DNA from 4 places in the Photobacterium sp. GB-36 genome. Region 2 is predicted to be linked to each of the others. Evidence: predicted binding sites of a transcription regulator. Region 2 holds the regulator's gene; each other region holds the start of a gene.

Region 1 (7,620 bases), on a different contig from region 2:
CGAGGATCGGCGGTAAATAGACCTGGTTGATCTGTCATTAATAACAGTTTATCTGCGCCACCTAAAATACCGACAAGTGCGGATAAGTTATCGTTATCACCCACTTTAATTTCTGTTGTCGCTACCGCATCATTTTCATTCACAACAGGAACAATACCGTTATCCAGCAAGGCAACTAACATATCACGCGCATTTAAATAACGTTCCCGATCGTTTAAATCTGCACGCGTTAATAGCATTTGACCGATATTGATCCCATAGATACCAAATAAGATTTCCCACTCTTGAATTAAGCGACCTTGACCAACCGCAGCCAGTAATTGCTTACTTGCCATTGTTTTGGGCAGTTCAGGGTAACCTAAATGCTCACGTCCTGCTGCAATTGCACCAGATGTGACAATAATAATTTTATGTCCTTGACGACGAAGCATCGCACATTGACGGACAAGCTCAACCATATGGGCGCGATCTAACTTCAGCGTACCGCCAGTAAGAACACTGGTGCCCAACTTAACAACAATTGTTTGTGATGCAGCAGATGCTGCAAGGTCTTGCTCTCGAGCATTAGTATTTTTGGTATCTGCCATGGGGATCAAACAAAATAGAAAGAAATAATATGTACTTTGTTTTATCAATACTGCTAATAAAGCACAAGAGAAAAACAATGACTAAATACATATAAGTGCGCAAATATTTAGTTAAACAACTGAAACGCTTACAAATCACACAAAATTATATTTAAGCCGCTAAATTCGGTTATCTTAGGCAACAAGATGTAAAAAAAAGATACAAAAAAACCCATCACTTCATTGGATGGGTTTTATAAATTGAGAGCAAATTATTTATGCTAGCTCAGTAAGCGGTGTTTGTGTGAGTTCTGAAGATGGAGATAAGGTTAATTGGCATTCATCAACAATAAATGGCGTCAACTTACGGTGAAAATCTAATAATGTTTTCATCACCGCATCTTTATGCTTTGCGGGTAACTTTCCATTACTCCACTCACCATTTAAATCAAAACGGCCAAAATCATAGCAATATTCATAACCATTATCGGTTACTGTTAAAATTAACCACCAGCCCCAAAATTCACGTTGTTCGGGCTCTTTATCAGCATTAACACAACTGGCTAAACAATCAAAAAAGAACTGACCTTCTTTTGATTTTTTCTCACGTAAGTAAGGACCCAGCGCAGTTAATTTTGTTATTAAACGCCCATGAGGCGGAAAAAGAGTTGTCGAAGTCATTGCAAATCCATCCATAGTCAACTGCAGTGATGAGTATGCTAATACTCAAAATAATATACGTTTACTAACGTTTTTTAATCACGTTGTTTATGTGCAACATGATAGCTATCAGTATTTATATATTATGGTTGAATATGGATAAAATGCTAGTGAAGATACGAAATTTTATTAACAATATCATAGTGGTATAAAATAAAGTTCGATATCCTCACTGCATACCGTCAAGGTTTTGTCTCCACCTTAACCATTAGAGCCAAATAATTGTCTACTTTTATTACCTTAACTGCTCATTTAACCATTCAACTACAGTCGTTAATGAACGGTGGTAGCCATCATGAATAGGCTTTTCTGGTAACGTTATCGCTTTACCACCATAACTGGACAGCGCAATTAACTGATTATCACTTTCAGGGCATACAGGATCATTTTTTAAACTTATTCCCAGCATTGGCATATCAATACGTCGGCGCCCCAAAATTCCTTGATGCTTTAACGACCATGCCGGAAGATGAGAAATGATGCTCGTTTCTGATTGACCATTTTTACCCATTCGAGATGCTAACACATCAAGATACATCCGAGGGATCTGCTCAATCATCTTAGGTTGGGTCAACACGCTATGAATCGCGCCGCCCAAGCTAATACAGGTTTTTAAACGTGTTGGCTCCATAAAACCTAAACGAATAGCTGCATTACCGCCCATTCGTAACCCTAGCATTGCAACTTTATGGTGATCGACCCAAGGGACATCACGTATCTGCTGTAATAACGCTTGATGAAGTCGACTGGTATCTTCCGTTAAGTTCCAACGATCACAATGACCGACAGATGGCATATCCAGTGTGACCATCGCATAACCTGCCGGCCCTAAATAATCTTCATATAAGCGCCATAAATCGCATTGCAATGTATCTAATCCACCGCTAACGATCACTGTCGGTAATAGTTTATCGGTACGAGGCAAATGAATGAAGGCTTCAAAGGTTTTACCTTCATACTTGACACTAATCGTTCGCATATCATGCGGGCGTAATTCTATCGCTTCACGATAACTTTGATTGGCTTGCAATTCTGCTTGATCAGCCAATTGATCGCCTTTGATATACGGATACGCGGCAATACTGTAATGCGTGCTGGCTTTTAATAACAACTCAGAAGCTTTAAGTTTCTCACCTTCATTTAATAGAAGACGTGCTTGCTTTTGATAGCTTGCGCCCAATTGAGCCCATTCATATGTCCAGTTACCTGGCTTATAGCCAATCACCGTATCCAGTAAATGTTCACTCGTACGTGGAGATTTAGCACCCGCAATACGAGCAAGTACCGCTTCAAGCTCTATCGGATCGACGCCCTGCCAAATCCATTGTGGGCGACGTAAAACACGGTACCAGCTAGCCTTACTCTCACCATCCAGCGCATTGTTCACTCGCCCACTACGCACATGAGCAATTTTAACCAAATTCGATGTCTCTTTAGAGGTTGGTCTTGGGGCAAATAACTTTTCGGACAAATTTTCAGGGGATGGCTCAGACACGGCACTCTCCACGTGGTCTTGATGATGTGTAGTGATGATATACCCAAAATCACTTACGTATGTCGATTTAAAACAAAAAAAGACGCCTTATCGGCGTCTTATTAATCAATCTTAGTTTACAGCAGCAAAGCAATAAACCTTGATAAAGGGAGAATGCTTATCGCTTAGCGATTGGATCGACAAACGTTACTGCCATATCCCACGGTTGTTCAATCCACGTTTCTTGTGGGATATCAACAACGTAATCATCAACTAAATGTTGACCTGCAGGTTTTGCGCATACTGTTACAAATTTACCACGTGGGTACAGTTCACGAATTTTTTCAGCAGTACCGCCCGTGTCGACTAAATCATCAACAATAATAAAGCCTTCACCATCACCTTCTGCTTTCTTGATCACACGCATATCACGTTGGTGATCATGATCGTAGCTTGAGATACATACGGTATCTACATGACGGATACCCAGTTCACGCGCCAAAATAGCAGCAGGAACAAGACCGCCACGGCTAACAGCAATAATACCTGTCCACTGCTCAGCAGGTAGCAACTTTTCAGCTAGCTGACGAGTGTAAGTTTGCATGTTATCCCAAGTGATGATGAATTTATTACTCATAGATAAAGAACCTCTGGATCAACGATGTTAAATCGCCCTAAATAGATAAAGCTTTATGAAATCTAAAACTTAAAGAAAAATTATTTTTGCAAGGAACAATGCTGAAATAACCCAAACACTGATATTTACATCACGCCCCTTACCACTCATTGCTTTAACCGCAGCATAAGTGATAAAACCAAGGCCAATACCTTCAGCGATAGAATAAGTTAAAGGCATCAACAAACAAACCACAACAACCGGTGCAGCTTCTGTTAGATCACGCCAATCAATTGCCACTAACCCCGACATCATCAAAATCGCGACGTAGAATAATGCACCAGCCGTTGCGTAGGCAGGTACCATGCCAGCTAATGGAGCAAAAAATAGAGCGAGTAAGAATAATACACCAACCGTTACCGCAGTAAGACCGGTACGACCTCCGACTGCGACACCGGACACACTCTCGACAAAAGAAGTGGTATTCGATGTACCCAATAAGGCACCAACAGAGGTTGCTGTACTATCTGCAAGTAACGCGCGATTTAAGCGTGGCAACTTGCCATCTTCACCGATTAAGTTTGCTTTTGTCGCAACACCGACAAGCGTACCTGCGGTATCAAATAAATCGACAAACAAGAAAGCAAACACAATTGAAATCAGGCCAACTTCCATTGCCCCCGAAAAATCTAATTGCATAAAGGTTGGTGCAATGCTTGGTGGCATTGACATAATGCCGCCATAAGTCACTTCACCAAATGCAATACTCAACCCAGTAACAATTAAGATTGCAATCAAGACTGCAGCTTTAAAGCCACGATGAACAAGCGCTATGGTTAGAAAGAAACCAAGTGCTGCCATCACAACAGGAAAACTAGTTAGATCGCCTACTTGTACTAACGTCGCAGGGTTATCTACGACAATGCCTGAACTCTGTAATGCAATGAAGGCAAGGAATAAACCTATACCTGCAGAAATTCCGGTTCGCAGCGCCATTGGTATGGAGTTAATGATCCATTCCCGTACTTTTAATAAACTTAACGCAATAAAACACAAACCTGATAAGAAAACAGCGGCTAACGCAACTTGCCATGTATACCCCATGCCTAGCACAACGGTATAAGTAAAGAAGGCATTTAAGCCCATGCCTGGTGCTTGTGCGACAGGATAGTTAGCAAAAAATCCCATCACAAAACAACCGATCATCGCAGCTAAACAGGTTGCAACAAATACTGCACCTTTATCCATTCCCGTACTGGATAGCATAGTAGGGTTTACAAAAATGATGTAAGCCATGGTCAGGAATGTCGTTAAGCCAGCAAGCAACTCCGTTCGCACAGTTGTGCCGTGTTCCTTTAGTTTAAATAACTTCTCAAGCATGTTTCTCTGTTCCTTGGAGATTGACACGTTAGTATTAAGCAAAAGAAAACGTTTGCGTTCTCAATTCGAGCGCGATTATAAACATCAGATCTATCAATTTCCAGAAAATATCGAGTAAATGCACAAAACTAAGACTAATAAATTTAATTTTGTTTTTTTGGCTTTTAAGAACAGATAATTAGCAATATAAAATCAATGCATTAGCTAAAATATGCCAAATTAATATATTTCATCTATTTTATATTTATGAGATCTACAGCAATAAAACGTACTAAGGATCACATCGCGATGTGTGACTAACTTGTTATGACGATTTAAAGGTAAAAAAACGCCGCTTCAAAGCGAAGCGGCGGCGAATGTTGCAAATAATCGCTCACGATTATTTAGTATTCTCAAGTTAGGGGGTGAACAAGCTGTTCGGCTAACTAGTCAGCAACTAGATAACAAAATTCTTAATAACCAAAGTAATTAGGGTAAGTAAAGTTACCTGTATATACAGAGCGGTTATTCCAAAAGTGTGTAATTGAATCAAAAATTTTCATTTTAAATCACCTTATAAATAAGTAATCCAAATTAACCACATAAATATTTATGCGCTTAATCCTTGGAGGGGAAAGACCATCGTGGTCGCACTTATCTCGGTTCCATGGAGGCGATATCTCGGGTTCATCCTGAACGTGTACAGTGTTTTCTCATACCTTTATGAGACTGTCTAAATCATAACCATTACGTAATTTACTTTCAAGCATTTCCTTTAACCTCGTCACACTTTTTACAAAAAAACATTGTTAAACCAATTTTGATGTAATTTTTTTCAATTTTGATCGGTTAAATCTTGCTTTATGATCAAGAAAATAAATATAAGAAATAATTACGTAATCATCAGCTCAATGTATACAAGTCAAGCGCCGTTAATACTTATTCATTATCGTATTCGTGGTTTAAGATTTTACTTTTTTCTCTACCTCCACCGAAGTCTGAATGATATGCTAAAAAAAATGCGATGGAGTAAATCGCTACTTATATATGTCATTTGACGGCTAATAGCCTGACAAGTGTCACTGGACCAAAATTCTATAAAGGTAGGCTTCCGTGTCTGAAATCAGTCAACTATCTCCTCAAGCTGTATGGCAATTTTTCGATCAAATTTGTTCGATCCCTCATCCTTCTAAATATGAAGAACAATTAGCACAATTCATCATTGCGTTTGCTAAAAAAGAAGGCTTAGATGTTCGCCGTGATGAAACAGGTAACGTCATTATTAAAAAGCCAGCAACAGCAGGCATGGAAAACCGTAAAGGTGTGGTACTTCAAGCGCACATCGACATGGTTCCACAGAAAAATGAAGAAACCGTTCACGACTTCACAACAGATCCTATCCAACCTTTCATTGACGGTGAATGGGTAACGGCAAAAGGTACAACATTAGGTGCTGATAACGGTATGGGTATGGCAAGCTGTCTTGCGGTACTGGCTGCTAAAGATATCGAACATGGCCCATTAGAAGTACTACTTACTATTGATGAAGAAGCTGGCATGACCGGTGCTTTTGGTCTTAAAGAAGGTTGGTTAGAAGGTGACATTCTACTAAACACTGACTCTGAGCAAGAAGGCGAAGTCTACATGGGTTGTGCTGGCGGTGTAGACGGCGCAATCACACTTGATATAAAGCGTGAAGCAACACCAGCAGATCACCAAGCAATTAAATTAGTCCTAAAGGGCTTAAAAGGCGGTCACTCTGGTTGTGATATTCATACTGGCCGTGGCAACGCAAACAAATTACTGGCTCGCTTTTTAGTCTCTCATGCAGACGATCTTGGCTTACGTATTAACAACTTCACAGGCGGTAGCCTACGTAACGCAATTCCTCGTGAAGCGTCTGCGATTGTTACCCTACCAGCTAAACATGTTGATCAACTAAATACATTATTCGCTCATTACAAAACGCTACTAAGTGCTGAGCTTGGTCATGTAGAAACAGATATCAACCTATTTACTGAATCTGCTGAACTACCAACAGATGTAATGGTAATGGCAGATCAAACACGTCTAATCAATGTATTAAACGTCTGCCCTAACGGTGTTATCCGTATGAGCGATGACATTGAGGGCGTTGTTGAAACATCACTAAATATGGGTGTTATCACGACAGAAAGCGATAAAGTGATCGTACTTTGCTTAGTCCGTTCTTTAACTGACTCTGGTCGTAGCTATGTAGAAAGCATGTTGCAATCATTAGCAACCTTAGCAGGCGCACAATGTGAGTTTTCTGGTACATATCCAGGTTGGAAGCCAGACGCCGATTCTGAAATCATGCACGTATTCCGTGACATGTACCAAGAGATGTATGGTAATAAACCCAACATCATGGTGATCCACGCAGGTCTTGAGTGTGGCTTATTTAAAGAACCGTACCCTGAAATGGACATGTTATCATTTGGTCCTACCATCAAGTTCCCACACTCACCTGATGAGAAAGTGAAAATTGATACCGTTCAAATGTTCTGGGATCAAATGATTGCAGTACTTAAAAATATTCCTGTTAAAAAATAAACTTACGGAATAACAAAAACGGGCTTAACGTGATCTCATGTTAAGCCCGTTTTTATATGCACTGTAATAAATGTGTCAACAGAGAAGGTTCTGTTTTCATCTAATCAAAAACCAAAAGAAAGCTGTTGCGCTTTTAAACCAACCTCTAACCCAACACTTAAGCCTATTAAGCGTATCTCACGAGAATTTTGTCGGGTCATCGCTTCTTTTAATAAATCGATAAATTGCGCTTTATCTAATTTAGGATAAATATGCTCAACCGTAGTTTGTTGAAAGTCTGCAAATTTTAACTTTATACCTTGCTTGGCAAT
Region 2 (7,620 bases):
TCACTTCGCCTGAACTGAAAGATGCAACAGCATCAAGCATGCAATATGTTGATATTAACAATTTAGCTAAACGTCTCTACCCCACCTTATCGGGGGGTGAAAAACAGCGTGTACACCTTGCCCGGGTTTTAACACAACTCAGTAAAGCCGGTGATAAATGTATCTTGATGTTAGATGAACCCACCTCAGCACTCGATCTCGCCCACCAGCACCACACCTTACAAATTGCCCAAAATATGGCTATACAAGGCGCCGCTGTAATTGTGGTATTGCACGATTTAAACCTTGCAGCCCAATACACTGATCGGATGATTTTCCTTAATGAAGGAGAAATAAAAGCCGACGGCACGCCAACACAAGTTCTTACTCCTGAAGTAATAGATACCTTATATGGTTGGCCTGTCAGTGTTCATACTCATCCAAGTGGTGATTTTCCTTATCTTTTATCAGCCAATCATTCTGTTTTTTAACGTTTTATCTATTAATGACTAGATATACACAATAAATTGAAGCTATTAGCATGACAAACATCGAGTTTTTACGGTTAATGATCAATTAATTCAATCAAGTTGAATAGAAAGATTGCACAACGCAAAACACACAGTAAAATGTGATCGCAAGCGATTACATGTGTAATTAGTGTAAAAATAGTTTCTATCTTCTAATGCCGCATTTTACTGCGGCTTTAGTTGTTTATGATCCATGATAATTGCAACACCCTATAATTCGGTATCAAATTGAATAATTAAGTAGCTAATAACTAAAGGATCTTCATCTCTGCGAGTGAACTCGTAAGCCATAGACTACGTAATTAATCAATTTGGTATCAAAAACCTTTGTCAGATCCTAATCTGACCATGATAAGAAGAATAAATATGGCAACCATTAAAGACGTTGCACGTATGGCAGGTGTATCAACTACTACAGTGTCGCACGTGATTAATAAAACACGCTTTGTTGCAGAAGCAACGCAACAAAAAGTTTTGGCTGCAGTAGATGAACTTAACTACGCCCCAAGTGCAGTAGCGCGAAGCTTAAAATGTAATACAACACGTACTATCGGCATGTTAGTCACTAAATCGACTAACCCATTTTTTGCCGAAGTTGTGCATGGTGTTGAAGAATATTGTTATGGTGCAGGCTACACACTGATCTTATGTAACACCGAAGGTAACTTAGAAAAACAACGTGATTACTTACGTATGCTTTCTGAAAAGCGTGTTGATGGCCTATTGGTTATGTGCAGCGATCTGGATCAAATGCTGCTCGATTTACTTGAGCGTAAAAATGATCTTCCTATGGTTATCATGGACTGGGGCCCAGAAAGCCCACATACTGATAATATTCTAGATAACGCTGAAAACGGCGGTTATATTGCGACTAAGCACCTTATTGAAAATGGTCATAAGAAAATTGGCTGTTTATCTGGGCAAGTTGATAAGTCTACTTGTCAAGAGCGCCTAAAGGGCTTCCGTAAAGCGATGAAAGAAGCAGATCTCACTGTTAATGCTAATTGGCTACTTGACGGTGACTTTGAGTGTGAGTCAGCCGTTGAAGCTGCTCATAAGTTTATCGCAATGGAAGATCGCCCTACTGCTATCTTCTGCTTTAACGACATTATGGCCATGGCTCTGATCAGTACCTTTGAACAGGCAGGTCTGCGTGTTCCTGATGATATCTCAATCATTGGCTACGATAACATTGACCTTGCGCCCTACTTTGCGCCACCGCTAACAACTATCCACCAGCCTAAACGTCGTTTAGGTAAAAAGGCCATCGAAATCTTGCTAGAGCGTGTGAAAGACAAGAATCATGAGCGTCAAACCTTTGAAATGACGCCTAAACTTGTTGAGAGAAAATCGGTTAAAGATCTCAACTAATAAAATTTATCTTTCTATGTTAAGGAAAAGCCGATAAGTTAACCTTGTTGGCTTTTTTTTTACTTATAAAAAACAATCATGAGTATTTATAATTATAAAGCTTATTAAAATAAGCTAAGAACAAATACCTGAACCAATATCACATTTTTGAGAGCTTAGATTTAATATTAAAAGTATTATTTAATATAACTTTATATAGTCACGAACTGGCAAATTAATTGAAAGATTAAGACGCAAAACCACCGGCCTAAAAATTATGTTAATAATTCAAGGTAGCGGGGTTACCGAAGGATTATTATTGAACCGACAATATTATGACACAAACTTAACAATATATTGACAGTATCAATGTGTAGATTAATTAATCTATTTCCTCGCTCTTAATGTTTAGGTGACACTCATATTTTTTCACCGAGTAGAAGCATGGATAAACCAATATTAAAAGATTCATTAAAATTATTTGACCATTTTGGTTCAATAAAATCACGGTCGATGTTTGGCGGTTTTGGCATTTTTTCTGGTGATACAATGTTTGCATTAGTTGTGAACGATAAACTTCACTTACGTGCAAATGCTGAAACTGAAAAGGAATTCAAACAAGCTGGCTTGGAACCCTATGTTTATAAAAAACGTGGCTTCCCTGTTGTAACCAAGCACTATGCAATACCCGACCAATGGTGGGATGAACCCACAAAGATTGTAGCTCAAGGTAGGTATTCACTGGATGCAGCAGAAAAAGACAAGCAAGAAAAGGAGAGTTGCGTACCTGACCGAATTAAAGATTTACCTAATCTACGATTATCAAATGAAAGAATGCTTAAAAAAGCAGGCATAAACACTATTGAACAACTTCTAGCAGTGGGCTCTCTTGGCGCATATAAAGCACTTCAAGAATCACAAACAAGTCCATTGAGTATTGAATTGCTTTGGGCATTGGAAGGTGCAATTAGCGGTCAACATTGGTCAGTTATTCCTGAGCAACGTCGAAATGAACTATTATCTGCCTTATCTTAAAAATATAAGTTGTCTTAAATATAAAATACTTAGGAATAAAAGAGCCCCCATTCTTTTATTTCTAAGTATACCTTTCAAAAATAATTTCCGTATTATCCTTATCTTCCTTTATAAAATTCAATATTTATTTGGTTTAATTGCATAATAACAAACTTTTGCCATTAAATTAATTCCCTCCGTTTTGCACTCCTTGATTTATATAAATGATAATTATCTTTATTTATATTCCATGCCTAATTATTTGCTAATACGACCAATAACCCATCTTCTCACTAATAAATAACGCGGCGCTTTAAACTGTCTTATCTCCTGCTGATTTTTTCACCAACCAATTGAAGAAAAAGAAATATTTATCATTAAATGAAATACAATGTCTGATCTTAAGGTCTACATGTTTACAACTGCTACTGAGTAAGATCGTATAAAACCCTACTTTTAGGGTATTTTTTAAGGAATCACATGCGCATTTCGATCAAAAAAATTGACTCTTTATGGGTAAAGCCTTTGCTATGGCTTCAAGCTCGCCACTATGGTCAAGTATTAAACCCTGCAAAGCTATGGGGACGTAAACCTGTCTTATTTTGGTTAGTCGCAGGTTTTTTTGGTTTTCTCGACCGTAAAAAGTCACCGATTCAAGATGTCATGCGATCTTTGGTCTGTGTGCGTGTTTCACAATTAAACGATTGTGCCTTTTGTGTTGATGCCAATGGTATGAAGCTCGCCGAACGTTGTGATTCAGAAGATAAAATTAAAGCACTCGCCAACTGGCAACACTCTACGCTGTTTACAGATCAAGAACGCGCTGTGTTGGCCTACACTGAAGCGATGACAATAACAGGCAAACGAGTGACAGATGAAATGCTTGTCGCGCTACAAGAATGGTATAGCAGTGATGATATTATTGAACTCACTGCTTTAGTTAGCTTTCAGAACTTGTCGGCGAAATTTAACACTGCGCTCGATGTGCCAGCACAAGGCTTTTGTTCTCTTCCTATTACGCCTAACGATATTGCTCAAGATAACGTGCAAGCATCAGATAAAAACATAACGAAAAAGGATCAGGCAAATGAATAAGAAAAAAACGCTATTGCTGCTGGTCATTGTCAGCCTTATTGCGTTATGGCTACATTTTGATCTAGGCCAATACCTTACCCTTGAGTTCATCAAGCAAGAGCAATTAGCCCTACAAGCAAAGATTGAAAGTCAACTTTTCACTGCTTACTTGTTTTTCTTTGTACTCTATATTGCCGTGACAGCCCTTTCCTTACCCGGCGCTGCAATTTTAACGTTGCTTGGAGCGGCATTATTTGGTTTTTGGCCTAGCCTTATTATTATTTCTTTTGCCAGCACAATAGGTGCAACATTGGCTTTTCTATCAAGCCGCTATATTTTGCAAGACTGGGTACAACAGCGGTTTGGACAACGCCTCGCGACCATTAATCAAGGGATTGAAAACGAAGGCGCATTTTATCTATTAACGCTGCGTTTAATCCCTGTAGTGCCGTTTTTTCTGATCAACTTACTAATGGGTTTAACCCCGATTAAAACTCGTACCTTCTTCTTTGTCAGTCAGCTTGGCATGCTGGCTGGAACTGCTATTTATGTGAATGCCGGTACTCAACTGAGTAACATTAATAGTTTGAGCGAAATCATCTCATTTCCTGTATTGATATCTCTTGTATTACTCGGGATCTTCCCACTGCTCGCAAAAACAATTATTAATTACATCAAAAGCCAAAAGGTTTATAGCGATTGGCAAAAACCTACAGTGTTTGATCAAAACCTAGTGGTAATTGGTGCTGGTGCTGGCGGTTTAGTCAGCTCCTATATCGCGGCAGCCGTAAAAGCGGAAGTCACATTAATTGAGCGTCATAAAATGGGCGGCGATTGCTTAAACACAGGTTGTGTGCCATCTAAAGCCTTAATCCGTGTCGCTCATAGCGCTTATGAGCTGCAACAAGCAAAACAATTTGGTATTGAAGCTAAAATTGAAAAAATCGACTTTAAAGCCGTTATGACTCGTGTTCACAACGTTATCAAAGATATCGAACCGCATGATTCGGTTGAACGTTACAGCAAGCTTGGTGTGAATTGTGTCCAAGGTGACGCGACGATTTTGTCGCCTTGGGAAGTAGAAGTTAACGACAAAGTGATCACCACACGTAACATTATTATCGCAACAGGGGCTTCCCCACTATTGCCCAATATTTCAGGCTTAAACACAGTTAATCCATTAACGTCCGATAACTTATGGCAACTAGATACTTTACCTAAAAAGTTATTGATTTTGGGTGGTGGTCCTATTGGTTGTGAATTGGCTCAAGCGTTTAATCGTCTTGGCGCATCTGTCACCTTAGTTGAAATGGCAGATCAGTTACTTAACCGTGAAGATAAAGATGCGGCCGATTTCATCTATCACACACTAACACATGAAGGTATTAGAGTACTTCTAAAACACAAAGCCGTTAGTTTTGTAGAGAAAGGATCTGCGCAATATCGCCACGTTAAGCTTGATGATCTTTCGGCAGAACAAACGATCGACGTTGAATTTGATCAGGTTATTGTGGCGTTAGGTCGCGTTGCTAATACCAAAGGTTTTGGTTTAGAGCGCCTAAAATTAGCAACAAATCCACAAGGGACTATCAAAGTTAACCACTACCTACAAACGCAATATCCTAATATATACGCTGTGGGTGATGTGGCAGGTCCTTTCCAATTAACTCATGCTGCAGCGCATCAAGCATGGTATGCCTCAGTAAATAGTTTGTTTGGTACATTCAAAAAGTTTAAAGCTGATTACTCGGTATTACCTGCCGTTACCTATACTGCGCCGGAGTTAGCTCGAGTTGGTCTCAATGAAAAAGAGGCTATTTCACAAAATATCGATTATCGAACATATACTTACCCTATATCCGATTTAGATCGAGCGATTGCCGACAATGCTGCCGAAGGTTTCGTTAAAGTTCTAACCCCGTCCAATAGCGATAAGATTTTAGGGGTCACAATTGTCGGCCATCATGGCGGTGAACTACTGGCAGAATTTACCTTAGCAATGCGCTACAAACTGGGACTGAATAAGATTTTATCGACGATTCACCCTTACCCCACCATGAGTGAAGCCACTAAATATACGGCTGGTGTATGGAAACAGGCCAATGCCCCACAAAAGTTATTGGCAATGGTTAAACGTTATCATCAATGGATGCGTAAATAGGTCATTCGATACAAGGAATTAAAAAGGACGAAACTCTGATGATGAAAAAAAATGTACTAAAAGCCTTGTCGAAAGGCATCGCGTTATCGTTAACAATTTCTAGCTTCGCTTACGCTGAAGAAACGAAAGCACCTGCAAATGAAAGTCAAAGCTGGCAACAAATTGAACAAAAAGCCAAAGGTCAAACGGTCTACTTCAATGCGTGGGGTGGCAGTCAAGAAATCAACGACTATTTAAAATGGGCCGATAAACAATTACAAAAAAGTTACGGTGTAACTCTAAAGCAAGTCAAAGTCACCGATATCGCTGAAACGACCCAGCGTCTACTGGCAGAAAAAACAGCGGGAAAAAATACCAACGGTGGGGTTGATTTAGTTTGGATTAATGGCGAAAACTTCCGTTCAATGAAGCAACATCACCTTTTGTATGGTCCTTTTACTCAACAGCTGCCCAATTGGAAATATGTTGATACTAAGCTACCGATTGATCAAGATTTTAGTGTACCGACAGAAGGCTATGAAGCACCTTGGGGGGTTGGACAATTGGTATTCATTTACGATACCAGTGTGCTTAAACAACCACCTCAAAGCTTTAAAGAGCTATTAGCATTAGCGCAAAAGAATCCTGGTAAGATCAGCTACCCTCGCCCACCAGAGTTTCATGGTAGCAGCTTTTTAAAAGCAGCATTGCTAGAGCTCACTGACGATAAAAAAGCACTCTATCAGCCGTTATCATTACCCGCAGAAAAAACGCTATTTGATAACGTGACAGCACCGCTTTGGCACTATTTAGATCAGCTCCATAAAGTGGCATGGCGTGGTGGTAAACAGTTCCCAGCGGGCACTGCAGAAACCGTACAACTGCTTGACGATCAGCAATTATTATTAGCTATCACTTTTAATCCTAACGCTGCCTCAGCTGCAATTGAGAACGGTAATTTAACTGAAAATGCGAAAACCTATGCCTTTAAGCAAGGGGCATTAACCAATATTCACTTTTTAGCGATACCATGGAATGCATCAGCAAAAGAAGGGGCACTGGTTGCGATAAACTTTTTAATGAGCCCAGAAGCACAAGCGCGTAAATCAGACACCAAGATTTGGGGCGATCCAACAGTGCTAAAAGCCCAAGCCTTTAGCCAATTAGCTGAACCTTATAAGAGCCAGTCTTTTGAGCTTTATCCATCTATTGCCGAACCCAACCCTACATGGCTAATGGCTATTGAGCATGAATGGCAAAAGCGTTACGGACACTAAACTTTGTTATGTTGCTCTAACTGTTATTAAAACAGCCAGCCCATCACTGTGCTCTGCTCTTTCATCAGCAAGTTCAATGGCACGCTGGCTGTTTTTATTAAGCTTCTTCTAATTCGATTTGCACGTTAGGCTCAAACTCTTTACTGATCATCCAACATGCTATCCATGCCGTAATAGGTGCAACAATAATCAACGATAAACTACCAATTAATGTTCGTGCAATTTCGGCTGCCACGACTTTCATGTTGATAATTTG
Region 3 (7,620 bases), on a different contig from region 2:
ATTTGATTGCAGCACTTGTTGTTGATAAATGGCAAAATAAGTAACCTTAGCTTAAGCATGGAAATGCATCATAATTGCACAATATTATGATGCATTTTTCGATTTTGACAGGGTAACTCTCGTTACTTAACATAATCACTATTGATGTTAATCTCCCTTTATATTTATCATTCTTAACATTCTCTGTTGAATGAAGAAGTCAGCACCTATGTTATTTAATACAACGTAGGTTCAGAAACGGTTTGATATATTGAGTTGTATAGGGAAGCTGGAATACGATGTTTTTGAATAACTAACAAATCTTTTTATTGTGTAGCTAAAAAAACAAGTAGGTTTAGAATGTTAAAACAATTACTTCACTCTGTTTTTCATAGACGAAAAATTAATAAGTCGCAACAATTACGCTCTCGTCTTGAATTTGTTATTCAACAAAATTTAGGCCAACGCGAAGCTCGATATAATAGAGAACAACGTTATTTTGTTGATTAATGATAGATATAATAATGAAACGTTTATCATGTAAATATCATCAAATAAAAACAATACGATTGAAATAATTAAAATAGTAAATTAATTACGAGTTTCAACAAAAAATCGGTCCTAAAACAAGCCAAAGCCATAAATAGCATGTTGATAACGTGAAATTATGAATGACATATCTATTTAGCTATACCTTCTCGCTTTTGCTTTAGCGATTACGATAAGCCGATTCACCAATACTTTTTCTTTCGTCAAATCTGCTTTTTTTAATTCTCGTAAAATTCTATTTAACTCTGTTTCTAAATATTTTGCTGTTTTAGTTTTCACCATTGAACGAACAAGCTTTTCTGCATTATTTGGTAACGGTTGTTCAACTGCCCACAAAAAACTGTAGTTTAATTGTCCATCCTTACCAACTGCTGGCTGCTCTATTTCTACAGGCTCTGGCGCTGCTTGCATCTGCTCAAACCGTCCTAAGCGTTGGTAATACCCTTGAACAATCGGCGATTTATTAAAGGGTAACGTCCCTTCCAGATAAAGCTGAGGACCAATTTCTTGTGCAAGTGTCGCCTTCGATTCAAGAATAAACTGACTCGCGTTTTTATCTTTGCGAACATAAGTATCTTTTTTACTGTTCTCAACTGAATAGTAAATTTTAGCTTTATGTTTCGCACGCGTTATCGCGACATACGCCAAGCGTCGTTCTTCTTCAGTATCTGCTGAAATACCGACAGAAGATCGATTAACGTAAGGAAAAGCATCTTTATCCCAATACGGTAAATGTACTTGGCTATACTCACAACCTTTCGCTCTGAATATCGTGGTTAATTGCACATTGCTTGTGGTGGATTCTGATTGGCGTAACGAATCAGAACGTTGCGTATAATAGTCAAAATACTGAAGTGCTTTTTCACAATCTTGATCCATCGAAGCCAATACCGTTTCAACACTATCAAGTCGTTCAACCGCTTCTTCTATTTCTGATGCAGTCGCTTCTGTTTTCCAAATCCAATTATCTAACTCGCTATCACGACGATACTGACGATAAACATCTAATGCTTTAAAGCCCCCTTTACGGCGAAGCATCATTAATAATTCTACTCGTGATGTAAAATTATCAAGATTTAATGCTGGCTGTAACTTTTCCGTTTTCTTCACAACCTCTAACCACTGCTCAATTGGCGTATTAGCAAGCTCATCACATAACGGTCGCAAACTGGCATTTGGCACATAACAGTGTGGAAAAGACATCATATTAAAGACGAGTGTCGCTTTCTCATGAGGTTGAAACTGATTGTAGCGCCCAGTGGCAAATCGCATCACATCAAGCAATAATTTCACTTCTCGACTATTTGATAACACCGAGCCAACAGGCATATAAAAAGGAATATTTTTAGTTAAAAACGCTAATTCAAACAACATAGTTTGTGACCAACGACGAACTAAAATCGCAACATCAGAAGGTGTTCCACCTTGTTCGATATATTCAGCAATAGATTGTGCGATCTCGCCGACTTGGCGCGCAGTTCCTATCACTTCAACGGGGGTATCAGCAACTGACTGATGAGAGATCGTTTGAAAATCGTGGAAACGTTGCTTGTTATTGGCAATCAAGTGACTCGCAGCTAACGCTAAGCTGTGGCCAAAACGAAATGTATGTGACAGGCTATAGGTGGTTGCAGGCGTAAAATCTTGTTCAAAGTTCAGCATAAATTGGGGAGCGCTGCCACGCCATTTATAAATACACTGATCGACATCACCGACAGCCACTAATTGCGCTTGCTCCCCGAGTAACAGTTTTAACAATCGATATTGCGCGGTATTTATATCCTGAAATTCATCAACAACCATAAATTGGATTTGTTGATGATAATAAGCACGTAACGCCTCATTATCAGTCAGTAAATTAACCGTTTCTACCAACCAATCATCGAAGAATAACTGTTTACGCTCTTTACGAATAGTTTCAAAATTCCAATACGCTTCAATGATAAAATGGTATTCATCACTAATATCAGACAGCTCAAACACTTCCTTTGGCGGTAACATATGCGCTTTTACCAAACCAATAAAACTCATCAATAATTCAATGGTGCGCGGATCTTTGAATGTTTGTTGCTTTTGATACGACTTCTCTTGCGCTGCCATTTGACGCAAAATTCGTTTCGCAATGATTTTATCACTTTCACCATTATTGAAATCAATTTGATAACCCGTCTCAGCTAAATAGCCTGATTGACGTAATAATTGATAACAAAAACTGTGAAATGTATGCACGGGAACATTCACCCCATGACTATTTCGCTCTAATTTAGCTTTAAAATCGGTGCGAATATCACGGTTAAACATCAACACCAACATGTTTTGTGGTGCAATTGTCGCTAATTTTTTCTCAACTAGCCCTACCAAAGTAGTGGTTTTACCCGTCCCCGCTCCTGCAACACATAATGCATTACCAGATAGGTGATTAATAAAAGCCGTTTGTTCAGCTGTAAAGCTTGTCATGACAACACCACGTGATGATAGATAAGTGAATGCGCGAGTATAACAATTCCTTAATTAGGTTTACATTCATTGCTGGTGATATATACAGCAGTTGAGCATAACATATACCTAACGATTACCTATCAATCTGCTAATTGTGGCATTGCGCATAGTCTGTTGTTAAAATCTGTCCACAATAAGCCATAAAGACTTGGCTCACCTCTTTTAAAATTAGCTGTGTGCTCCACACCGAGAATAAACCCGTATGAATAAAAGCTTACTCACCAACCTTATTTCACTTATCTTGCTAGCTATTGGTTACCTTACTAACCAGCAAGTCATCCTTTATTGTGGCTTATTCGCATTTTCTGGCGCATTAACAAACTGGCTTGCTATTCATATGCTATTTGAAAAGGTGCCCGGACTCTACGGCTCAGGGGTTATTCCTGCTCGTTTTGAAGAATTTAAAACAGCCATTAAAAATCTCATGATGGAGCAATTCTTTACTCAAGAAAACATTAGCCGCTTTCTTAATAAAGAAATGACAAGCTCAACCAATTTAAACTTGCAGCCTGTGATCCAAAAAATTGATTTTGCGCCAGCTTACGATTCGTTACTTGATGTGATCATGAATTCACAATTTGGTGGCATGCTAACCATGATGGGTGGCGTAGAAGCACTCCAACCACTACGCGAACCTTTCATTGAAAAAATGCAGGATTCTGTTAACGAAATTAGCCAACAAGATGACTTTAAAGCAGCACTTAAAGATCAACTAGCTAAGCCTGAATCACTCAATGATATCGAAGAGACGATTGAAGAAATTATCGATCAGCGCCTGAATGAATTAACCCCAAAAATGGTCAAAGAAATGGTGCAAAAGATGATCAGTGAACACTTAGGCTGGTTAGTCGTTTGGGGCGGTGTCTTTGGTGGTGTGATCGGCATTATCTCAGCATTTATCGCTGCATAACTTTTTCTCTCCCTGTGAATTAGCGCCTTAGTTAAGTTACTCCAACTTTACTAAGGCTTTTTTATCTCTTTTTCTCCCCATCAACGCTCTAACACACTTAACAGATAAATACTCCGTTTCGTTGTTTATTTATCCGAACAAACATAAAGTACATGCTAGAATTGTGATATTGGTTGAAATTTATGACCATATAATGATAAACACAACTGTATATAAACCCAGTTGGAACTTTCTTCTTGGCAAACTTTTCTACTCACTTTAGTGTTGCAGCCGTTGCTAGTGGTTTAACGGCCACCGCCTTCTTATCGGCTGATCATATTTCGCCTTCGGCGGCAATTTGGATGACATTTCTTGGCACTATTGGTGGCCTATTACCTGACATAGATTCAGATCATTCAACATCGATGAAAGCCTTGTTTAATATCTTGGCTGGTTTTTGCTGCTTCATTTTAATTAGTCATATTTATACTCAAGTGACGATGCTTGAGTTACTACTCTATAGCGCAGCACTGTTTATTACTATCCGCTATATGGGAAAAGCGGTTTTTGAACGCCGTACTGTCCACCGTGGTTGCTGCCATTCAATTGCGTTTGTTCTGCTCATTGCCCTATGTTGCGTTCATGTAAGCTCTATCATTGGACATACCGCCGAAACCAGCTGGCTAGCAGGTAGCTTTGTTCTTTTTGGTGGTTTTGTTCACTTGTTGTTAGATGAAATTTATAGTGTTGATCTTTCCAACCAACGTCTAAAAAAGTCATTTGGAACAGCATTAAAACCCTTTTCCGTTAGGAACCCTCTCATTAGCTTGGCGCAAATAGTGGCAATTGTTTTACTTTTTGCGACCGCACCGTCTTATCATAAGACATTGCATATTTTAACCAATTGGCACCACTTTCGGTTTAGTCCCGTATGGCTAAACTGGACTGATATTCAAGTATGGGTAACCCACTTCATCCATCAAACACCACAAAAATTAAGCAGTATCCACCAGCTATTTTAAACATAGCCAAGGCGATAAACATTCCAATGTCTATCGCCTTTTTTGTTTTAATCAAACCAAAGGCAAACGTTTGCTATTTTACTGGCAGTGACTTACTTAACCTTGTATTATGCGATTACGATGATTGATAACGATGTGATTTTATTCATGTCATTATCCTTCTGCATTTCTGCGTAATCTTTGAATAGGACTTTCACGATGAGCCTTGCCGATCAAGTTTTAGCTGTTAATGATGATCTCCCTATCCGTACTGATAAACCCGTTCATAGCGGTAAGGTACGCTCTGTTTACTGGCTTACAGAAGCTGACAGTCAACGTTTGATTAAAGAAAAAGGCTATAACGTTCAACCCGACGCACCGCTCGCTATTATGGTGATCAGCGACCGTATTTCTGCTTTTGATTGTATCTGGCACGGTGAAGGAGGGCTTAAAGGAGTCCCAGGGAAAGGTGCTGCGTTAAATGCGATATCTAATCACTGGTTTCAATTATTTAAAGATAATGGATTAGCGGATAGCCATATCCTTGATATCCCCCACCCTTTTGTTTGGATTGTACAAAAAGCAAAACCTGTGATGGTTGAAGCTATTTGTCGCCAATACATTACCGGTTCAATGTGGCGTGCATACAGCAAAGGTGAACGTCATTTCTGCGGTATAGAATTACCTGAAGGGCTAGAAAAAGATCAAAAGCTCCCTGAACTACTCATGACACCATCAACCAAAGGGATTCTAAAAGGCATTCCGAATGTTCCTGAAGCAGATGATGTCAATGTCACTCGTGATGATCTCGTCAATAATTTCGCTGCATTCAACTTCCGCAATACTGATGACATTACCCAGTATGAAAAGTTATTGGCAGAAGGATTTAATGTTATCAGTAATGCACTCGCAAATATTGATCAAATCTTTGTTGATACCAAATTTGAGTTTGGCTATGTAACAGATGCTAGTGGTAACGAAAAACTCATTTATATGGATGAGGTGGGAACACCCGATTCTTCTCGTATCTGGGATGGCGCAGCTTACCGCGACGGTCAAATCGTCGAAAACTCAAAAGAAGATTTTCGCCAAGTACTACTTAACACTTTTCCAGAGCCCGATATTTTATTAAATAAAGATCGCATGGAAGAACGCTTTGCTCTTGCTCGTGACAACGAGTTACCACAAGAAGTACTCATGCAAATATCGCGTGTTTATACGGGTATTGCCGAAAAAATCACCGGAAAAAAGATCACATTAAGCAAAAACCCTAAAGCTGAAATTATTAATATTTTACGTAATCACTATCAGCTTATTGATTAAAGCTTAAGCGCTGTAATTATCAATAAAAAAATAGGCATTCATATAATGCCTATTTTTTCATCAGTAATGTTATTCATGCTATTCATATTTTAAGCAGCAATTAATTGCTATAACACAATTACACCTACACATTCAAATAACGATTAATACAACTTTACTTTTATTTTATTACAATCAAACAACCAATAATACAATCACGAATAATCCCCCCTCCTTTAAATTAAAACATACCGTCATAAATTTTAACTTTTCTACTTATTATGTCTTTTATTATTACAGTATAGGGTCAAAATCAAAAAACACTGTAAAACATAGGGTTAACTCTAAAGTATTAATTGAACTGCATGTGGTGGTTAATTTATGATCGCAATATAAATAGATTTAATAAAAATATTTATAACTACTCATTTTTACAAATTAGGAGGTTGTATGAGCAGTGCGACTGATCAAGAAACCAAGCAAACTCGTAGCCGAGAATGGAAGATGTTCATTTTTATCGTCGTCTTTTTATTTCCAATTCTCAGCGTCATTTTTGTCGGGGGCTACGGCTTTACCGTTTGGATGCTTCAACTCTTCGTATTTGGTCCACCAGGACATGGCGGTTAATCCCTAATTAATCACCGTTAGCATCATATAAGAGAATCTATAATGAAATCATTTTTGCTTAAAGCTTGGCAGACCCTATCACGTCCAAGCGTTCATATTAGCCTAGGTGTACTAACCCTTGGTGGCTTTATTGCTGGCGTTATTTTCTGGGGTGGTTTTAATACTGCACTAGAAGCAACCAATACCGAAGAGTTCTGTGTTAGTTGCCACGCTGACAACGTTGCACCTGAATACGCCAACACTATTCATGACAAAAACCGTTCTGGTGTTCGTGCAACTTGTCCTGACTGTCACGTTCCACACGACTGGACAGATAAAATCGCGCGTAAAATTCAAGCAAGTAAAGAAGTCTTCGCCCACGTAGCTGGCTTCATTGATACCCCTGAAAAATTTGAAGACCGCCGCATTGTACTGGCTCAACATGAGTGGGAACGCTTTAAAGCGAATGGCTCTCAAGAATGTCGAGATTGCCATGACTATAAAGGAATGGACTTCACTAAGATGTCTCCTGTTGCTCGCGTTCAAATGAAGAATGCAGCAGAGCGTGATCAAAGCTGTGTAGATTGTCACAAAGGTATTGCTCACCACTTACCGAAAGATATGGATACCAGTGGTGGCATGATATCTGAGTTAGTACAGCTATCTCACGATACTAAGTACAACAAAGGCGAAGAAGTGTATAGCGTACGTTTCCTTCCTGTTTATGAAGATAAAGATATGAAGGTAGAAGCTGGCCTATTAAACCCTGCTTCTGGCGTAAAAGTGATCGATGAA
Region 4 (7,620 bases), on a different contig from region 2:
CTTCAGAGAAATCTTCGTGTCCTGGAGTATCAAGAAGGTTTACTAGGCACTCGTTATATGGGAACTGCATTACAGATGTAGTTACCGAGATACCACGTTCTTTTTCCATCTCCATCCAGTCTGATTTGGCGTGTTGGTTTGAACCACGGCCTTTTACTGTACCGGCTTTTTGGATAGCGTTTCCGAATAACAGTACTTTTTCAGTAATGGTGGTCTTACCCGCATCGGGGTGAGAGATGATAGCGAAAGTACGACGTTTTGATACTTCGCCCTGAAACTGAGTTTGCGACATTAGCGTGTTCTTTTTTAATAAAAGTACTCCGTTGCTGCCGTATTACATCAAGCAAAGCAACAGAACAGAATGAATGGAGTGAGTTACTGCTTATTGTCGCTGATTTTAGCGCGAGACTCAATCTAGGTGTATAAGAATCATTAAGGGTAGTTAGAAATAATATTAAGATTATATTGAATCATCACTATTTACGTATTAGTTACTACAGGAATATTTATGATAGATACCCACTGCCATTTTGATTTCCCCCCCTTTAATGATGACCCAAAGCGAGCATTGGCATTGGCGCAAGAGGGAGGGGTGAACCAGATAGTGATCCCAACGGTAGGGCAATCGAATTGGGCTAAAGTACAGCTGTTATGTCAGCGCTATCCCGCACTTTATTACGGTTTAGGTATTCATCCTTTCTTTAGTGCTGAGCATACGAGTAACGTTTGTCAGCGTTTACATTTTGAGTTGAAGGAAGCACTTCAACAACCATATTCAAAATGTGTTGCCGTAGGTGAATGTGGACTAGATTTTGCCATTGAAACCCTTGATAGAGAATTACAACAAACATGGTTACAAGCACAATTACAGTTAGCGAATATCTATCGACTGCCGATTATTTTGCATTGCCGCAAAGCCTTTCCTGAATTAGTGCGAGCCATAAGAGCAGATACGCCATCTCAAGGTGGGGTCTATCATGGGTTTAGTGGCAGTTATCAGCAAGCGGTTCAATTAATAGATCTAGGCTTAAAAATTGGTGTTGGCGGCACTATCACCTATGAGCGTGCGAAAAAAACGCGAGAGACTATCGCGAAATTACCTCTCTCTGAGATTGTGTTAGAAACCGATGCGCCAGATATGCCCGTCTGTGGTTTCCAAGGTCAGCCGAACAGACCGGAAAAAATCGCTTATGTAATGAATACTGTTGCGTCTCTTAAAGGGATAAGTATCGAGTCTGTCACTGAAGCGACAACCTTAACGGCACATGAACTTTTCAAAATCCCATCGTGATCTTGGTGCAAAAGGTAAACGATTGCGTAAAACGTTTGCGTTTCATGGGTGAACTTTTTGTGATGGTGTTCACGTATCGATTAACTCTTTCATGATTGTGGCATCAAAATTGTGAACTTAGCATTACTTTGTCCGCGCATCGATGGGTATAATGCGCCCGACTCTTAATAGAGCCGAATTGTCGAGACGCCAAACTTAACTTAATAGGATATACATAAACCATGAGCATGTTTATGAGCCTGGTTGGGATGGTTGTACTGCTACTTATTGCGGTACTACTATCAGACAACCGTAAAGCAATTAATCTACGTACTGTTGGAGGCGCGTTCGCTATCCAATTTTTATTAGGTGCATTCGTTCTTTATGTACCAGTTGGTCGTGATGTGCTATATGGCATGTCTCAGGCAGTTGCTAATGTTATTGCTTATGGTAATGACGGTATCAATTTCCTATTTGGCGGTCTAACATCGGACAAAATGTTTGAAGTGTTCGGTGGTGGCGGCTTCGTATTCGCACTACGCGTTCTTCCTGTTATTGTTTTCTTTTCCGCGTTGATCAGTGTTCTTTACTACCTAGGTGTGATGCAAATTGTTATCAACATCCTTGGTGGTGGTCTACGTAAAGTATTGGGTACTTCTCACGCTGAATCTATGTCAGCGACAGCAAACATTTTTGTTGGTCAAACAGAAGCGCCACTAGTTGTTCGTCCATTCATTCCTAAAATGACTCAGTCTGAGCTATTTGCAGTAATGTGTGGTGGTTTGGCGTCAGTTGCTGGTGGTGTACTTGCAGGTTACGCATCAATGGGTGTTCCTCTAGAGTACCTAATTGCAGCATCATTCATGGCAGCCCCTGGTGGTTTATTGTTTGCTAAAATCATCAAGCCAGAAACAGAGCAGCCTGTAGAGCAGATTGCCGGTGTCGACGAAGAAGGTGTTGAAAAACCAGCTAACGTTATTGACGCAGCAGCGGCCGGTGCATCATCAGGTATGCAGCTTGCGCTAAACGTAGGTGCGATGCTACTAGCATTCATCGGTCTAATCGCACTAATCAACGGTATGCTAGGCGGCATTGGTGGTTGGTTTGGTATGCCTCAGCTGACACTAGAACTTATCCTAGGTTACATTTTCGCACCACTTGCGTACCTAATTGGTGTGCCATGGGGTGAAGCACAAGTGGCGGGTTCATTCATTGGTCAGAAGATTGTTGTTAACGAATTCGTGGCTTACTTAAACTTTGCACCGTACTTAAAAGACGTGGCAGATGGCGGTATGGTTGTAGCACAAACAGGTGTTGCAATGACTGAGAAGACGAAAGCTATCATCTCATTCGCACTATGTGGTTTCGCAAACCTATCATCGGTTGCAATCCTACTTGGTGGTCTAGGTGGCCTTGCTCCAAGTCGCCGTGCAGAGATTGCTCGCTTTGGTATGAAGGCAGTAGCAGCAGGTACATTATCTAACCTAATGTCTGCAACGATTGCTGGTCTGTTTATCTCTTTAGCAATGTAATTGCAGAGATAACTGAATAAAGAAGAACGCCTCAATGAAAATTGGGGCGTTTTTTTATGCCTGATACTTTTGGTTATCAACAGAAAAAGTAAACATTATGGCTATTGTTCTAAATTAACTTCATAAAATCGATTGCGTTCCCTTTTCTTATATTCCACTCTGCTATTCTTATGCTAAAGATTATAAGTGTGTTGAGATAGGTAGTATCAGACTCAGCAGTAAATAGTGACGTCAGAAGTGCTCATTAACTGTTTCTGATTCTCTATTTTAGTAAACACATTATCCACTGGTGGAAACATAAGTTTGATAGGCTTAAGACGGCGGTCTTGCTATTATTGAGCCTAACAAATACAGCGATTTGTAAGAGCGGGCGAGTTGTTCGGCTCTTGCGCGGGAATAGGGATAAGTCATTTGGTAAGTATTCACTTACTAAAACTTCAAGGAATCAAGTCCGCTCATTTGTTGCAGTAGTTCTTACTGCATTCGGTAGCCTAATGAATAATCATTAGCGCTTTACCTTCGTTTATACTGATATTTAGAGCCTTATAGCTAAGCGCTTTAAATGTAATATTACGACTGGAGATAGTCATGAGCGATTTAAAAACTGCTGCACTACGTGCACTTAAATTAATGGATTTAACAACACTGAATGACGACGACACTGACGCAAAAGTGATCGAGCTTTGTAAGAATGCAAAAACAGTGGTTGGTAATACTGCAGCAGTGTGTATTTACCCTCGCTTTATCCCAGTAGCGAAAAAGCAACTACGTGAGCAAGGTACGCCAGATGTACGTATTGCAACGGTAACGAACTTCCCACATGGTAATGATGATATCGAGATTGCTGTTGCAGAAACCAAAGCGGCAGTGGCTTACGGTGCTGACGAAGTAGACGTAGTATTCCCATACCGCGCACTTATGGCGGGTAATGCAGAGGTTGGCTTTGAACTTGTGAAGCAATGTAAAGCGGCATGTGGTGATAACGTACTGCTTAAAGTCATTATCGAAACGGGTGAGCTAAAAACTGAAGCGCTAATTAAGCAAGCATCTGAAATCTCAATTAAAGCTGGTGCTGATTTTATTAAAACCTCAACCGGTAAAGTGCCTGTTAATGCAACACCAGAATACGCACAAATCATGCTTAACGTGATCAAAGATATGGGCGTTGCTAAAACTGTTGGCTTTAAGCCTGCTGGTGGTGTTCGTACTGCTGAAGATGCACAGCAATACCTAGCAATGGCTGATGATATTCTTGGTGCAGAGTGGGCTGATAGCCGTCACTACCGTTTTGGTGCATCGAGCTTACTTGCTAATTTGTTACACACACTAGGTGAAGGTGAAGAAGCGGCGCAAGGCGGCTACTAATCCTTTGTAAACAAGGTGGTGATGTGCCACCTTGTTTTAACTCTTTGTCGGCATTATAAATGCCGTACTAATTCTTGAATTGGCTTTTTCCAGCACTGCATTTTCGCGGTTGTTGTCTTTTTTGCACCTAAAATTTAGAAATAAAGCAAAATAAAACACAATTTAAGCATTGGTGACCCTACTTCGCTGAATTAAAAATAAGAGGAACAGCATGTACTTACCTCAAGAAATCATTCGTAAAAAGCGTGACAATATTGAATTAAGCGCCGATGAAATTAACTTTTTCATTCAAGGTGTAGCGAAAGACACCGTCTCTGAAGGCCAAATCGCCGCATTTGCAATGGCGATTTATTTTAATGATATGACGATGGATGAGCGCGTTGCCTTAACTTGTGCGATGCGTGATTCAGGCATGGTGATTGATTGGGGATACATGCACTTTGATGGTCCTATTGTTGATAAGCACTCAACTGGCGGTGTCGGTGATGTTACTTCACTGATGCTAGGTGCAATGGTGGCAGCATGTGGTGGTTATGTACCGATGATCTCTGGTCGTGGCTTAGGTCATACAGGGGGGACATTAGATAAGTTAGAAGCTATCCCTGGTTATAACATCACACCAACCAATGACGTTTTCGGTAAAGTAACCAAAGAAGCCGGTGTGGCAATTATTGGTCAGACCGGTGATTTAGCACCTGCGGATAAACGTGTGTACGCAACTCGTGATGTAACCGCGACGGTTGATAATATCTCACTTATTACCGCTTCTATTTTATCGAAGAAATTGGCGGCGGGCTTAGATTACCTCGTCATGGATGTGAAAGTAGGCTCTGGTGCTTTCATGCCAACTTACCAAGCCTCTGAAGAGCTTGCGAAATCAATTGTAGCAGTGGCAAATGGTGCGGGTACGTGTACATCTGCATTGCTAACCGACATGAACCAAGTATTAGCATCAAGCGCGGGTAACGCAGTTGAAGTGCGTGAAGCGGTCCAGTTTCTAACTGGTGAATACCGTAACTCTCGTTTGTTTGAAGTCACCATGGCACTGTGTGCTGAAATGTTAGTGATCAGTAAATTAGCAGCTGATACCCAACAAGCGCGTGTAAAACTACAGGCCGTATTAGACAACGGTCAAGCCGCTGAGCGGTTTGGTAAAATGGTAGCAGGCTTAGGTGGCCCTACTGATTTTATCGAGAATTATGACAACTATTTAGAGAAAACTGAGATTGTAAAACCAGTATTTGCTGAAACAACAGGTTTTGCTCATGCTATGGATACGCGTGGCTTAGGTATGGCGGTTGTTGGTATGGGCGGTGGTCGTCGTGTTGCTAGCGATAATATTGACTATGCGGTTGGTTTTAGCGACATGATCCGTTTAGGTGATGAAGTTTACGCTGATACCCCTCTTGCAATGGTACATGCTCGTACTGAAGCGCAATGGGAAGAAGCAGCGAAAGCGATTCGCAGTAATATTACGGTGAATGAGAACAAACCTGAAGCGACACCTGAAGTTTACCGACGTATCACCAAACAAGATGTGTAATGGAGTAACGATGAAACGTTCAATTATTTTAGTGCTAGATTCTTTTGGTATTGGTGCCTCTGCAGACGCTGATAAATTTGGTGATGTAGGTGCAAATACCTTAGGCCATATAGCACAGGCGTGTGCGCGTGGCGAAGCCAATAATGGCGATCGCAACGGTCCATTACACTTACCTAATTTAACTAAGCTTGGTTTAGCGAAAGCGTGTGAAGAATCATGCGGTAGCTTCCCTGAAGGCATGGATCCAAATTCCGAGATCACTGGTGCTTATGGCCATGCGCAAGAACTTTCTTCTGGTAAGGACACACCGTCTGGTCACTGGGAAATTGCCGGTGTACCCGTATTGTTTGAATGGGGTTACTTTAGCGATAAAGAAAACAGTTTTCCTAAAGAACTGACCGATCGTATTCTTGCTCGTGCAGGTTTAGATAGTTTCTTAGGTAACTGCCATGCATCAGGTACACAAGTGCTTGATGATTTGGGTGAAGAGCACATGAAGACAGGGATGCCTATCTTCTATACGTCTGCTGACTCAGTATTCCAAATTGCGTGTCATGAAGAAACATTCGGTTTAGAGCGTTTATTAGAGCTTTGCCAAATTGCGCGTGAAGAGCTAGAAGATTACAACATTGGTCGTGTTATCGCGCGTCCATTTATCGGTGCGGGTAAAGGTCAATTTGAGCGTACAGGGAATCGCCGTGACTTGTCGCTTGAGCCGCCAGCAGCAACGATCTTGCAAAAGCTTGTTGATGAAAAACAAGGTGAAGTGGTATCGATTGGTAAAATTTCTGATATCTATGCCGGCTGTGGTATTTCAAGCAAAGTAAAAGCGACAGGTATTCCTGCTTTATTTGATGCAACACTTGAACAAATGAAACAAGCGGGTGACAACACTATTATATTTACCAACTTTGTTGATTTTGATTCAGCCTACGGTCACCGTCGTAATGTTGCGGGTTATGCGGCTGCGCTTGAGTATTTCGATCGCCGTCTTCCTGAGATTTTAGCGTTACTTCAAGGTGACGATGTACTGATCATTACCGCCGATCATGGTTGTGATCCAACATGGCCTGGTACTGATCATACACGTGAGCATATTCCTGTACTTGTTTCAGGACCTAAGATTAAGCCGGGCTCATTAGGTTTACGTGAAAGCTTTGCTGATATTGGTCAGAGCCTAGCTGAGTACTTCGGTACAACAGATATGGAATACGGTAAGTCGTTTCTATAACTAAAATTTAAAATAAGGGTAAATCTTATTTACCCTTATTTATTCTTTAAAAGACATGATTGTTCAGCATTTTCCACTTTATAATGTCGGGCAATCACAGCATGTTTAGCTAAACGTTAGTGATTAATTTTCAACACTGACAGCTAACTAAAATTAGGAAAAGGATACAACTATGGCTACTCCACATATTAATGCTGAAATGGGTGATTTTGCAGATGTCGTTTTAATGCCGGGCGATCCGCTACGTGCTAAATACATCGCTGAAACTTTCCTAGATGATGCAAAAGAAGTATGTAACGTACGTAGTATGTTAGGCTTCACGGGCACATACAAAGGTCGCACGATCTCAGTTATGGGCCATGGTATGGGTATTCCATCATGTTCTATCTACGCAACAGAATTAATTAAAGATTTTGGTGTGAAGAAAATCATTCGTGTGGGTAGTTGTGGTGCTGTACGTGATGACGTTAAGTTACGTGATGTTGTTATCGGTATGGGCGCATCAACAGATTCTAAAGTAAACCGTATTCGTTTTGGCGGTCATGACTTTGCAGCGATTGCTGATTTCGGCATGGTACAAAATGCGGTAGATGCAGCAAAAGCGAAAGGTATCCCAGTTAAAGTGGGTAATATCTTCTCTGCTGATCTGTTCTACAATCCTGATTTTGAATTCTTCAAA

What was found. The regulator PurR, encoded in region 2, represses purine synthesis genes. The targets are predictions, from matches to a motif close to TNANGNAAACGTTTNCNTNA.
Region 1: the regulator PurR is predicted to act here: its motif matches at 4,797-4,816, upstream of C9J46_RS04565 (NCS2 family permease).
Region 3: the regulator PurR is predicted to act here: its motif matches at 4,997-5,016, upstream of C9J46_RS03090 (phosphoribosylaminoimidazolesuccinocarboxamide synthase).
Region 4: the regulator PurR is predicted to act here: its motif matches at 1,315-1,334, upstream of C9J46_RS10355 (NupC/NupG family nucleoside CNT transporter).

What each region holds. Positions count from the first base shown of each region.
Region 1 covers NZ_PYNY01000003.1:251,768-259,387, forward strand. Annotated here, with positions in the region: gene proB (glutamate 5-kinase) at 1-587, opposite strand, end outside; gene crl (sigma factor-binding protein Crl) at 843-1,247, opposite strand; gene frsA (esterase FrsA) at 1,522-2,781, opposite strand; gene gpt (xanthine phosphoribosyltransferase) at 2,939-3,397, opposite strand; gene C9J46_RS04565 (NCS2 family permease) at 3,467-4,756, opposite strand; gene C9J46_RS04570 (aminoacyl-histidine dipeptidase) at 5,849-7,309, shown strand; gene dinB (DNA polymerase IV) at 7,414-7,620, opposite strand, start outside.
Region 2 covers NZ_PYNY01000011.1:62,431-70,050, reverse strand. Annotated here, with positions in the region: gene C9J46_RS11840 (heme ABC transporter ATP-binding protein) at 1-470, shown strand, start outside; gene purR (HTH-type transcriptional repressor PurR) at 876-1,880, shown strand; cyclic di-GMP riboswitch class I at 2,079-2,169, shown strand; gene C9J46_RS11830 (TfoX/Sxy family DNA transformation protein) at 2,304-2,894, shown strand; gene C9J46_RS11825 (carboxymuconolactone decarboxylase family protein) at 3,354-3,968, shown strand; gene C9J46_RS11820 (FAD-dependent oxidoreductase) at 3,961-6,108, shown strand; gene C9J46_RS11815 (ABC transporter substrate-binding protein) at 6,147-7,364, shown strand; gene C9J46_RS11810 (YibE/F family protein) at 7,462-7,620, opposite strand, start outside.
Region 3 covers NZ_PYNY01000002.1:315,538-323,157, reverse strand. Annotated here, with positions in the region: gene C9J46_RS03110 (dicarboxylate/amino acid:cation symporter) at 1-44, shown strand, start outside; gene C9J46_RS03105 (ATP-dependent helicase) at 664-2,985, opposite strand; gene C9J46_RS03100 (DUF445 domain-containing protein) at 3,230-3,937, shown strand; gene C9J46_RS03095 (metal-dependent hydrolase) at 4,174-4,938, shown strand; gene C9J46_RS03090 (phosphoribosylaminoimidazolesuccinocarboxamide synthase) at 5,137-6,240, shown strand; gene torE (trimethylamine N-oxide reductase system protein TorE) at 6,670-6,846, shown strand; gene torC (pentaheme c-type cytochrome TorC) at 6,889-7,620, shown strand, end outside.
Region 4 covers NZ_PYNY01000009.1:16,307-23,926, reverse strand. Annotated here, with positions in the region: gene prfC (peptide chain release factor 3) at 1-292, opposite strand, end outside; gene C9J46_RS10360 (TatD family hydrolase) at 509-1,291, shown strand; gene C9J46_RS10355 (NupC/NupG family nucleoside CNT transporter) at 1,513-2,802, shown strand; gene deoC (deoxyribose-phosphate aldolase) at 3,391-4,167, shown strand; gene deoA (thymidine phosphorylase) at 4,379-5,710, shown strand; gene C9J46_RS10340 (phosphopentomutase) at 5,721-6,941, shown strand; gene deoD (purine-nucleoside phosphorylase) at 7,114-7,620, shown strand, end outside.